Regions from separate parts of the Verrucosispora sp. FIM060022 genome, predicted to be linked through region 2. Evidence: riboswitches for the same ligand, from Rfam matches in the RefSeq annotation. Region 2 holds a riboswitch; the other holds the start of a gene.

Region 1 (6,159 bases), on a different contig from region 2:
GAGTGCACCACCCCGGCCGCGGTCTGAATGCCGCCGAGCAGGTGCTGAAGGAACGCCGCGTCGGAGAAGGACTCCTGGGTGTGCCCACCGCCGGTGTACCAGGACCGGCCGCCGTCGTAGCCCTGGCACCAGGCGATCGGGTGGTCGTGCCCCATCGCCCCGCTACCGGGGCTGTAGCTGCGCTCGTCGAGCGAGGCCAGCACCTGCACCTGACGGGCGCGGGGGTTGGTGCGGAAGTTGTACCACTCGTCGTACCGGGACCACCGCTCCGGCAGGTGCCGGGTCGACTCGTGCGCGTAGTCCTCGACCTTCACGGTTGCGGTCTGGTTCGCCGGGTGGCTGTTGAAGTACGCGCCGACCAGCTGGCCGTACCAGGCCCAGTCGTACTCGGTGTCGGAGGCGGCGTGCACGCCGACGTATCCGCCACCGGCGCGGATGTAGCGCTCGAAGGCCGACTGCTGGCTGGCGTTGAGCACGTCGCCGGTGGTCGACAACCAGATGACCGCCTTGAACCGGGCCAGGTTGGTGTCGGTGAAGGCACCGCCGTCCTCTGTGGTGACGACTGTGAAATTGTTCGCGGTACCGAGTTGTTGGATCGCCCGGATGCCCGCCGGGATCGAGTCGTGGCGGAACCCGGCGGTCTTGGAGAACACCAGGACGGAGTACGGGTCAGCGGCGGCAGCGGCAGCGGTACGGCTCGCGGCCTGGGCGGCTGCGGGGCCGGTGACCGGAGCCGGCGCACCGGCCAGCACGAGTACGAGGGCGAGTAGCGCGACAGTAAATAGGCCGGGCGTTGCTCGTCGACGGCGGGTTCGGGGCACGAAAGTCTCCTCTTTCCGTATGGGACGGGTCGGAGCGGGCGGCGGTGACTACTCCGGTTCGGTCCGAGCGCTCGTACCTGACGGTGAGGGTCTGGCTGCCGAGGAACTGAGCCGATCATTCAATTTGTGTTCGTCGATCGGTTTCGAGCAAGACTCATTGATGTAACAGATTGGTAACGAGGGCCTGGGGAATTGGCATGAGTCGCTGCATATCGGGGTCTTTTTTCGGTCACCGCGTCCCGGCGAGTCGGATTGACGCGGCTGCCCACGGCCCGGCTCGTGTGGCAGCACGGGGGTTGGCGGCACAGCCGAAACAACGTACGGTGACACCCAACGAACCCACGGGAGCCCGGTGTACCGGGCTGAGAGGGGGGCTGCCAGCCCCCGACCGTCGAACCTGATCCGGGTAATGCCGGCGCAGGGAGGAGAGTTGCCGTGCCGTCCCTCGGACGACTGCATCTGATCACCGATACCCGCCCCGGGCGGGATGCGCTCGCCGTGCTCGCCGCCGCCCTGCCGGTGGCCCACACCGAACTGGTCGTCCAGGTCCGGGTCGAGGACACCACCACCGACCGCGAGGCGTACGAGCTGACCCGCCAGGTGCTGGTGCTCTGCCGCCCGTACGGGGTCACCTGCCTGGTCAACGACCGGTTGCATGTGGCGTTGGCGGCGGGCGCGTCCGGCGGCCACGTCGGTGCCGACGACCTGCCGGTGGCGACGGCCCGGCGGGTACTCGGCCCGGATGCGGTGCTGGGCGCCACCGCGCGCGAGCCGGTGTCGGCGGCCGAGGCGGTCGCCGCCGGAGCAAGCTATCTGGGCGTGGGCCCCTGCCACGCCACCACCACCAAGGACGGCCTGCCGCCGGCGATCGGCGTGGCGGGCGTCCGGGCGGTGGTCGAGGCGGTCACCGTGCCGGTGATCGCCATCGGGGGAGTGACGGCGGAGGACGTGCCTGTGTTGCGGTCCGCCGGCGTGTACGGGGTGGCGGTGGTCGGCGCGCTTTCCGGGGCCGCCGACCCCGCCCACGCCGCAGCCGAGTTCGTGGACGCGCTGGCGTGTTAACAAGGGGCCCTTCCTCTACCGGAGGCGTTAACAAGGGGCCCTTCCTTGCACCGCAGGTGACGGTGGTGGGGGCGGGGCCGATCGGGTTGGCGATCGCGTGGCGGTGCGCGGCACGCGGGCTGCGCGTCGTGGTGCACGATCCGGCGCCGGGCTCGGGTGCCTCGCACGTTGCTGCGGGCATGCTGGCGCCGGTGGCCGAGGCGTACTTCGGCGAACACGAGCTGACCGGGCTGCTCACCGAATCCGCCCGACGCTGGCCGGGCTTCGCCGCCGAGCTGACCGAGGCGACCGGGGTCGACATCGGGTACCGGACCGAGGGCACCCTGATGGTCGGGCTCACCGCCGACGACCTGGCCGAGGCGCGTCGACTGTGGTCGTACCAGCAGGGGCTGGGCCTGCCGGTGAGCTTGCTGCGCCCCTCCCAGCTGCGGGAGCGCGAACCGGCGCTGGCGCCGAGGGTCCGCGGCGGCGCGCTCGCCGCCACCGACCACCAGGTCGATCCGCGGCGCCTGGTGCCGGCGCTGCGCCTCGCCGCCGCGCGGGCCGGCGCGGTGCTGGTCACCGAACCGGTCAGGCAGCTGTCCGAGCCGTCGGGCGGGGTGACCGTGGTCGCCGCCGGCTGCGGCGCCGCCGCCCTCACCGGGCTGCCGGTCCGCCCGGTGAAGGGCCAGGTGCTGCGGCTACGCACCCCCGACGGTGGTCCGCCGGGCTTCCGGCACGTCATCCGGGGGTACGCCGACGGCGAGCACGTCTACCTGGTGCCACGCGAGTGCGGCGAGGTGGTGGTCGGTGCCACCGTCGAGGAACGCACCGACGTGGCGGTCTCCGCCGGTGCGGTGCTGCGGCTGCTGCGGGCCGCCGTCGATCTGATGCCCGAGTTGGCCGAGTACGACCTGGTGGAAACGATCGCCGGGCTGCGTCCGGGCACCCCGGACAACGCGCCGATCCTCGGGCCGCTCCCGGGCCGACCGGACGTGCTGGCGGCCACCGGCCACCACCGGCACGGGATCGTGCTCACCCCGGTCACCGCGGATCTGATCACCGGCCTGATCACCGGAGAGGGGACGGACGACCCGCTGCTCACTCCGTTTCGGGCCGACCGGTTCCACCCGGACAGCAAGGAGGAGGACCTGTGGAGTTGACGGTGAACGGTGTCGAGCGGGACGTGCCCGACGGTGCCACGGTCGCCGACCTGGTTCGGCAGGTCACCCCGCAGCAGCGCGGGGTGGCGGTGGCGGTGAACGGTGAGGTGGTGCCGCGTACCGGCTGGCCGGCGACGGCGCTGCGCGGTGGCGACCGGGTCGAGGTGCTCAGCGCCGCGCAGGGCGGGTGACCATGGACTCCGACGGCTTCGAGATCGGCGGCACCCGGTTCGGGTCGCGGCTGATCCTCGGTACCGGTGGGGCGGCGAACCTGCACGTGCTGGAGCAGGCGATCCGGGCCTCCGGCACCGAGCTGGTCACCCTCGCCCTGCGCCGGGTGGACACCGTCCCCGGCGGCTCGGGCGGTCTGCTGGATCTGCTGGACCGGTGCGGGGTACGGCTGCTGCCGAACACGGCCGGCTGCTACACCGCCGGGGAAGCGGTGAAGGTGGCGCACCTGGCGAGGGACGCGTTCGACACCGACTGGGTCAAGCTGGAGGTGATCGGCGACGAGCGTACGCTGCTGCCCGACGGGGTGGAACTGCTGCGCGCCGCCGAGGAACTCGTCGCCGACGGGTTCACCGTGCTGCCGTACACCTCGGATGATCCGATCCTGGCCCGCCGGCTCGCCGACGTCGGCTGCGCGGCGGTGATGCCGGCCGGCTCGCCGATCGGGTCGGGGCTGGGGGTGTCCAACCCGCACCACATCCGGCTGATCCGGCAGAGCGTCGACGTGCCGGTGATCCTGGACGCCGGGATCGGTACCGCCTCCGACGCGGCGCTGGCCATGGAGTTGGGCTGCGACGCGGTGCTGCTGGCCAGCGCGGTGACCCGGGCCGCCGATCCGGTGGCGATGGCCACCGCGATGCGCCACGCGATCACCGCCGGTCGTCTCGCCGCCGGTGCCGGCCGCATCCCCCGCCGTTTCCACGCCCTCGCCTCCACCCCCGACGAAGGCCGCCCGGATCTATGACCCCCCCACCAGTCGATCTTGGGACGGAAGTGCCCCTCCAGGGGCCGTTGCGCACCAAGATTCCCGGCGGGGTCGTGCTGTTGACCGATCGGCGGGCGGCGCGGGGCGATCTGCTCGGCGTGGTGGCGGGGGCGGTGGCCGGGGGAGTGCGGTGGGTGGTGCTGCGCGAGAAGGACCTGCTGCGCGAGGAACGTCGGGCGCTCGCCGACGAGTTGCAGCCGATCCTGGCCGAAGCCGGCGGCAACCTGATCGTGGCTGGTCCCGACCCGCTGCTCGCCATCCCCGTACCGGCTGCGGGCCGACCGCTGGTGGCCCTCCACCTGTCGGCCGCCGACCCGTACCCGCCGCCGGAGGCCGACCTGGTCGGCCGATCGTGCCACGACGAGGGGGAACTGAGCCGACTGACCACGGAGGACTACGTCACGCTCTCCCCGGTCTTCCCCACCAGATCCAAGCCCGGCTACGGCCCACCCCTGCGACCCGTGGGACTGGCCAGGCTGATCCGGCTGAGCCCGTTACCGGCACTGGCCCTCGGCGGCATCGAAATCCCGGCCCAGGTCCGCGCCTGCGTGCAGGCGGGCGCTGTCGGTGTCGCCGTCCTCGGCGCGATCATGCGTTCTCCCGATCCACAGCAGACCGCCGCCGAACTGACCAGCGCCTTCGAGGCAGCCCCAACCGCAACCGTTGAGGAAGACAGATGACCCCGACGACCGTGCTCACCGTGGCCGGCTCGGACTCCGGCGGCGGCGCCGGCATCCAGGCCGACCTGAAGGTCTTCGCCGCGCTCGGCGCCTACGGCACCAGCGTGATCACCGCGGTGACCGCGCAGAACACCCGAGGCGTGGACGCCGTCCTGCCACTGCCCCCGCAGACCGTCACCGACCAGCTCGACAGCGTGCTGTCCGACTTCGCGGTACGGGCGGTCAAGACCGGGATGCTCGGCACGCCGGCGGTGGCGGGGGCGATCGCCGACGCCGCCGCGGCCGGGCGACTGCCGCAGCTCGTCGTCGATCCGGTGCTGGTGGCCACCAGCGGGCACCGGCTCGGCGTGGTGGCGGCGGTGGAGCGGCTGTTGCCGTACGCCCGGGTGGCGACCCCGAACAGCGCGGAGGCCGCGGCGCTCACCGGCGCTGCGGTGACCGACCTGGCGGAGATGACGACGGCCGCCCGGGCCCTGGCGTCCGGCGGGCCGGAGTGGGTGATCGTGACCGGCGGTGACGTCGACACCGGCGGCGAGGCCCTGGACGTGCTGCACGGGCCGGACGGGACGACGGTGCTGCGGGCCCCTCGGGTGCCGACGCGGCACAGCCACGGGACCGGGTGCTCGTTCTCGGCGGCGACCGCGGTGCGGCTGGCGATGGGCGATTCGGTGCCGGTGGCGGTCGCCACCGCCAAGGAGTACGTGACCCGCGCGCTGACCGGCGCACGGGCCTGGGAGTTGGGCGCGGGACGCGGCCCGTTGGACCACTTCGGCTGGTCCGCCTGAGCAGGGAGGTTGTCATGCAGGTACGGCGCAAGGTGTACGTCGAGGGATCGCGGCCGGAGATCCGGGTGCCGTTCGCGGAGGTGGGGCTGACCGGGGACAACCCGCCGGTGCGGCTCTACGACACCTCCGGTCCGGGCTCCGATCCGCAGGTCGGGCTGCCCGCGCTGCGCGGGCCGTGGATCGCCGAGCGGGGAGATGTCGCCCCGGTACGCGGACCGGGCACACCGTTGGCCGGGGCGGACGGGAAACGGCCGACCCAGCTCGCGTACGCCCGGGCCGGGGTGGTCACGCCGGAGATGGAGTTCGTGGCGATCCGGGAGGGCATGTCGCCGGAGTTCGTTCGGGACGAGATCGCGGCCGGGCGGGCGGTGCTGCCGCTCAACGTCAACCACCCGGAGTGCGAGCCGGCCATCATCGGCAAGGCGTTCCTGGTCAAGGTGAACGCCAACATCGGTACCTCGGCGGTGAGTTCGTCGGTGGCCGAGGAGGTGGAGAAGCTGACCTGGGCGACGCGGTGGGGCGCGGACACGGTGATGGATCTGTCCACCGGCAAGCGCATCCACGAGACCCGCGAGGCGATCGTGCGCAACTCGCCGGTGCCGATCGGCACGGTGCCGATCTACCAGGCGCTGGAGAAGGTCGGCGGTGACCCGGTCAAGCTGAGCTGGGAGGTGT
Region 2 (6,159 bases):
TCTCGGTCGCCGTTGCGCGTAGATTATCCCCTTTGCGGGGACGGCAACTGCATGATCGACGGGAGCCAGGGGGAGGGGCGTAGGGGAGGGTGGAGGGGTGGAGGGTTAGGGGGTGAGGGGGGTGAAGGTGCCGAGGGTGATGCTGATGGTGAGGGCGGCGGCGGCCAGGGCGGGGGCGCAGATGAGCAGGAGCCAGTCGGCGGTGGAGAAGGGCTGGTGGCGGGCGAAGGTGCGCCCGGTGGTGGAGTCGAAGCCGCGGGCGTCCATGGCGACGGCGAGTCGGGTGCCCCGGCGGATCGCCCCGACCAGCAGGGTGAACGCGGTCGAGGCGAACAGTCGCAGCTTGGCCACCGGGTTGCGGCCGGCCTCCACGCCCCGTGCCCGGCGGGCCATGGCGATCATCTGCCACTCCTGGCTGAGCAGCGGTAGCAGCCGGAACGCGGCCAACGCGCCGATGGCGAACCGGGCCGGTGCCTTCGCGTTCTGCACCAGCGCGTCGGCCAGATCGGTCGGATCGGTGGTGGCGAAGACGATCACGCCGGGCAGCGCGACCGCGAACAGGCGCAGCACCAGGCCGAGGGCGGTGAGCAGCACCGACGAGGTGACCATGATCGGCCCGGCGTCGAGCAGCACCCGTCCCGACCGGTCGGCGGCGAACAGGACCAGGGTGACCAGTACGCCGCCGGCGGCGAGCAGCAACGGCCAGGCCCGACGGAGCAGCACCCGGTACCGCAGGCCGAACAACGGCAGTACTGCCAACTCCACCGCCAGGGCGATCGCCGGCGCGACCGGATCCAGCGTCGCCAGCAGCGGGAAGGCGAACAGCAGCGCCGCTGCCAGCTTGGCCACCGGGTTACGGCGGGCCAGCGGGGCGTCCGGGTGCGCGACCGGTTCGAGGTCGATCATCGTTGCCCCGCCGTCGCCGGCCCGGCATCGTCTGTCGGCGACATCCGCATCCCACCCTCGCTTCCAGCCGGCCGTCCACGATCAACGGGGCGACCGTCACCCGGCTCGCGGGTAGGCAGGTCGGGGCGGTCGCTGGGGTCGTCGCCGCGGCGCGGTACGGGCCGCAGGGTCAGGGTGCGGTCGGCCAGCGCGGCCACGAAGTCGGTGTCGTGGGTGACCGTCACCAGGCCGTGGCCGGCGTCGCGCAGTTCCGCGAAGAGGTCCACCAGCTCCCGCCAGGTCCGCCGGTCCTGCCCGAAGGTGGGCTCGTCGCAGATCACCAGCCGGGGCGCGGTGGCCAGGGCGGTCGCGACACTCAGCCGCCGCGCCTCCCCGCCGGAAAGGGTGTACGGGTTGGCCCCGACCAGCTTGTCCAGCCGCAGCCGCTGCAGCAGGTCGTCGACGCGCTGGCGGACCACCGCATCGGTGGCGCCCGTCCGGCGCGGACCCAACGCCAGTTCGTCGAAGACCGTGCTGGTGACGAACTGGTGTTCCGGATCCTGGAACACCGAGCCGATCCGGCGCGCCAGCGCGGGCGCACGCCACCGGTGCGGTGCCGTGCGGGCGTCGGCCCCGGCCAGTTCCGTGCTGCCCGACAGTCGTCCGGTGCCGGGCTTGAGCAGCCCGCCGAGCAACAACGCGAGGGTGGACTTGCCTGCGCCGTTGGGACCGAGCACGGCGAGCGCCTCACCGGCGCGTACGGTCAGGTTGGTGGGGGCCAGCCGGGGTGGCTGGCCGAGGCGGTCGGCGGTGAGCAGCACCTCGCCTGCCGGAGCGATGGCCGGGCGTGGCGGGAACTGCCGGCCCGGCACCCAGACGCCGTCGGCGGCGAGGGCGTCGCCGTGCGCGGCGAAGACGGCTTCCGGCGTACCGTCGGCCCGCACGCCGCCACCGGCTTCGAGCACGACCACCCGGTCCACCAGGGGCAGGGCATCGGCGATCCGGTGCTCGACCAGGATCAGTGTGGTGTCGCCGTCGACCGCGCGGGCGATCGCGGCGCGGATCAGGTCGGCACCGGCCGGGTCGAGGTTGGCGGTGGGCTCGTCGAGCAGCAGCAGGTCGGGGCGCAGCGCGAGCGCACCGGCCAGGGCGAGCCGCTGCTGTTCGCCGCCGGAGAGCGCCGCGGTGCGACGGTCCCGGTGGTACGGGAACCCGACCCGCTGCAACGCCTCGTCGACGCGGGGCCAGATCTGTGCTGCCGGTACGCCCCGGTTCTCCAGCCCGAACGCCACGTCGTCGCCGCTGCGGGCCATGACCAGCTGGGACTGCGGATCCTGAAAGACGATGCCGACCCGTTCGCGGACCTCGGCCGGCGGGCGACCGTCGATCTCGATGGTGCCCTCCTGCTCACCGGAGTCCTCCGGCAACAGTCCCGCCAAAGCGGCCAGCACCGTGCTCTTGCCCGCCCCGGAAGGCCCGAGCAGCAACACCCGTTCCCCTCGCCGCACCCACAGGTCCACCCCGCGCACGGCCCACGCCCGCCGCCCCGCATGCCGCCACCCGAACCCCCGCAGCCGCACCCCACCCACCCCGTACCCCCCTCCTCCCACCGTCACCCACCCACCGTCACCCACCACCCCGCCATCGCGCGTTGATCAAGACGTTTGCGTCCGAGAAATGCAGGTCGACAGACGCAAACTTCTTGATCAACAGGGGCGGGGGGTTAGACGAGGGTTTGGGTGCGGCCGGAGGGGAAGCGGGACAGGGCGCCGGTGCGTGCGAGGGAGTTGGTGAGGGCGTACGCGCCTACGCCGGCGATCGCGGCGGCGCTGAGGATGGTGAACAGCGCGTACGGGATCCGGTAGCTGACCAGTTCGTACGCGGTGTTCCAGACGAAGAAGTCGAACAGGGCGGCACCGAGGCCGGTCATCGCGCCGGCGAGCAGTGCGGTCGGCAGCCGGAACGAGCGGTAGCGGAAGGCGGCGAAGGCCAGTTCCGCGCCGAGGCCCTGGATCAGGCCCTGGACGATGGTGACGCCGCCCCACTCCGAGCCCAGCAGTGCGGAGACCGTCGCCGCGACCGCCTCGCAGAACAGCGCGGCACCCGGCTTGCGGATCACCAGGCCGCCGAGCACCGCGGGGATCAGCCAGACGCCGTACATGATGGCCTGGCTGGCCGGGAAGAAGGCGAAGGCCGGGTCAACGGCCCGCCAGAGCAGCCCCCAGGCCCAGAAGATCACACCGAAGGCGACGGCGATCACCGCAGCCACGACGATGTCGATGGTGCGCCATCGGTTGGCGGTCGGTCGAATCATGATTGCTCCCAGTCCAGTGTTCGAACCAGGTAAGACGCACGCCGCGCCCGACGGCACCGGGCCGTGGCGGGCTGGAGGTGGACCGAACTCCCTGCGCTGGCATTACCCAGATCAGGTACGGAGGGTCTGCGGGCGAACCCGCACTCTCAGCGCTGTGCGCTCCCCTGTCGGAGGTGAAGTTGTCTCGCCGACGCTAACACCTTTAAAGATCAACAGGCAATGTGATCTACGCAGGTCACGCCAGGTGCGGCCCGAGCCGCCCGTACGTCCGCCCGCCACATCCACCCGTTTCCGTGACATTCATCGACGTTGTCGGTTCCGGACGGTAATCTCAGCCCGCCAAATCTCCCAGGTGAAGAGACGACAGGGTGAGCACAGACACGGATCACGCCGTACCGGCCGACGAACCGCAGGGCCGTCCCGGCGGCGTCACCACCGAGGCGCCGGCGACCCACCCGGACGGCCCCACGCCACCCCGACGATGGCTCGGTGACCGGATCGGCTCGGTGGAGGTGCTGGCCGCGCTGCTGATCCTGCTGATCATCTTTCGGGATCCGCTGGCCGGGGCGCTTGACGATCCGCGCCTGCAGACCTGGACCACGGTGTTCGTCTCGATCATGGTGCAGGCGGTGCCGTTCCTGGTCTTCGGGGTGCTGCTCTCGGCCGTGATCGCGGTCTTCGTACCCCGGTCGTTCTGGGCCCGGGCGCTGCCCCGGCACCCGGCCCTGGCGGTGCCGGCGGCCAGCGCGGCCGGCGTGGTGCTGCCCGGCTGCGAGTGCGGGTCCGTGCCGATCGCCGGTTCGCTGATCCGCCGCGGGGTCACCCCGGCCGCCGCCCTGGCCTTCCTGCTCGCCGCACCGGCGGTCAACCCGATCGTGCTGACCGCCACCGCGGTCGCCTTCCCCGACAACCCCGAGATGGTCCTCGCCCGGGGCCTCGCCAGCCTCGTCGTGGCGATGGTGATGGGTTGGCTCTGGCTGCGTCTCGGGCGTACCGAGTGGATCAGGATGCCGCGCCGACCCGAGTTGGACGACCCCCGGCGCGGGCGGGCGTTCTGGGCCGCCGTCCGGCACGACGTCACCCACGCCGGTGGCTTCCTGGTGCTCGGCGCGATGGCCGCCGCCAGCATCAACGTCCTGGTGCCGGAACGCTGGCTGCAGACCCTCGCCGACAACGCCTGGCTGTCCATCCTGGCGCTGGCGGCACTCGCCGTGCTGCTCTCGCTCTGCTCCGAGGCGGACGCCTTCGTGGCCGCCTCGCTGTCGCAGTTCTCCCTCACGTCCCGACTGGTGTTCCTGGTGGTGGGGCCGATGGTCGATCTCAAGCTGATCTCGATGCAGGCCGGTGTCTTCGGCCGCCGGTTCGCGTTCCGGTTCGCGCCGACCACGTTCGCGGTGGCCCTGCTGATCGCCGTCGGTGTCGGGGCGGTGCTGCTGTGAACCGGCAGGCCCAGGCGGTGGTCCTGCTGCTGCTCGGCGGCGCGGTGCTGCGGGCCAGCCTCTCCGACCTCTACCTGCGCTACGTCAAGGAAGGGCTACGACCGTTCCTGATCGCCGCCGGTCTGTTGCTGGTGGTCGCGGCGATCATGACCCTCTGGTACGAGCTACGTCCGGTCCGCACCCGCTCCGACGAACCTGCCGACGACCACGACGACCACACCCACCACGAACCGCGCGTCGGCTGGCTGCTCATCCTGCCCGTGCTCGGCCTGCTGCTGGTCGCCCCGCCGGCCCTCGGCTCGTACGCGGCCAGCCAGTCCGGCACCGCGCTGAACGCCCCGCGACAGTCCGACTACCCGCCGCTGCCCGACGCCGACCCCGCGCCGGTAAGCGTCCTCGACTACGCGGCCCGGGCGTTGTTCGACCGAGGTGCCTCGATCGGCGACCGGCGGGTGCTGTTGACCGGTTTCCTCGCCACCGGCGAGGACGGCCGACCCATCCTGGCCCGCATGGTGCTGTCCTGCTGCGCGGCCGACGGACGGCCGGTCAAGCTCGGCCTCACCGGCGACGTGCCGGCCGGTCTGCCCGACGACACCTGGGTCGAGGTGATCGGCCGGTACAGCGACCGGATCGGTCGTGACCCGGTCAACGACGCCGAGATCCCCTACCTGCAGGTCGAGTCCTGGCGGCCGATACCCACCCCCAAGCAGCAGTACGACTGACCGTCCACCTCGGTAGGCTGCGGGTCATGCACATCGACGCCCGAGGTATGCGGTTCGACGTCACGGCGGGCGGCCCGGAGCACGGTGAGCCGGTGCTGCTGCTGCACGGCTTCCCGCAGCACGCGGGCGAGTGGAACGACGTGACGCCGACCCTGCACGTGGCCGGTCTGCGCACCTACGCGGTCAACCAGCGTGGCTACTCGCCGGGCGCCCGACCGACCGAAGTCGAGGCGTACCGGTTGACGGAGCTGGTCGCCGACGCGGCCGCCGTGCTGGACGCCCTCGGCGTCGACTCCGCCCACGTGGTGGGGCACGACTGGGGTGCCGTGGTGGCCTGGGCGCTGGCCGCCGAGCATCCGGAGCGGGTCCGCACGCTGACCGCCGTCTCCGTGCCGCATCCGGCCGCCATGGCGTACGCGCTCAGCGAGGATTCGCAGCAGAAGGCGCGCTCGGCGTACATGCTGCTGTTCCGCCGGCCCGGGGTGGCCGAGAAGACGCTGCTGGCCCTGGGGGCCCGCGGGTTGCGCCGGATGTTGCGCGGCGTCGGCGACGCGGCGCGGGTGTCGGCGTACGCCGAACCGATGCGCGAGCCCGGCGCGTTGACCGCGGCGCTGAACTGGTACCGGGCGATGTCCTGGACGGACCTGGCGGCCACCGGCCCGTCGCGGGTGCCGACCACCTTCGTGTGGAGTGACCGGGACGTGGCGATCGGGCGTACGGCTGCCGAAGCCTGCGTCAAACATGTGCAGGGGGACTACCGGTTCGTCGAGATCGCCGGGGTCAGCCACTGGATTCCGGA

What was found. A riboswitch is a leader RNA that binds a small molecule or an ion and turns the genes downstream of it on or off. The one in region 2 is predicted to bind thiamine pyrophosphate.
Region 1: linked by a shared signal. The riboswitch ahead of thiE (thiamine phosphate synthase) and the one ahead of EG812_RS23545 (ECF transporter S component) in region 2 are both predicted to bind thiamine pyrophosphate.

The regions. Positions count from the first base shown of each region.
Region 1 covers NZ_RQIV01000002.1:326,637-332,795, reverse strand. Annotated here, with positions in the region: gene EG812_RS08030 (ThuA domain-containing protein) at 1-821, opposite strand, end outside; TPP riboswitch at 1,153-1,262, shown strand; gene thiE (thiamine phosphate synthase) at 1,257-1,883, shown strand; gene thiO (glycine oxidase ThiO) at 1,877-3,025, shown strand; gene thiS (sulfur carrier protein ThiS) at 3,016-3,216, shown strand; gene EG812_RS08010 (thiazole synthase) at 3,219-3,998, shown strand; gene EG812_RS08005 (thiamine phosphate synthase) at 4,073-4,699, shown strand; gene thiD (bifunctional hydroxymethylpyrimidine kinase/phosphomethylpyrimidine kinase) at 4,696-5,484, shown strand; gene thiC (phosphomethylpyrimidine synthase ThiC) at 5,499-6,159, shown strand, end outside.
Region 2 covers NZ_RQIV01000010.1:66,971-73,129, forward strand. Annotated here, with positions in the region: gene EG812_RS23535 (energy-coupling factor transporter transmembrane component T family protein) at 106-906, opposite strand; gene EG812_RS23540 (ABC transporter ATP-binding protein) at 903-2,474, opposite strand; gene EG812_RS23545 (ECF transporter S component) at 2,609-3,199, opposite strand; TPP riboswitch at 3,270-3,375, opposite strand; gene EG812_RS23550 (permease) at 3,697-4,638, shown strand; gene EG812_RS23555 (TIGR03943 family putative permease subunit) at 4,635-5,360, shown strand; gene EG812_RS23560 (alpha/beta fold hydrolase) at 5,387-6,159, shown strand, end outside.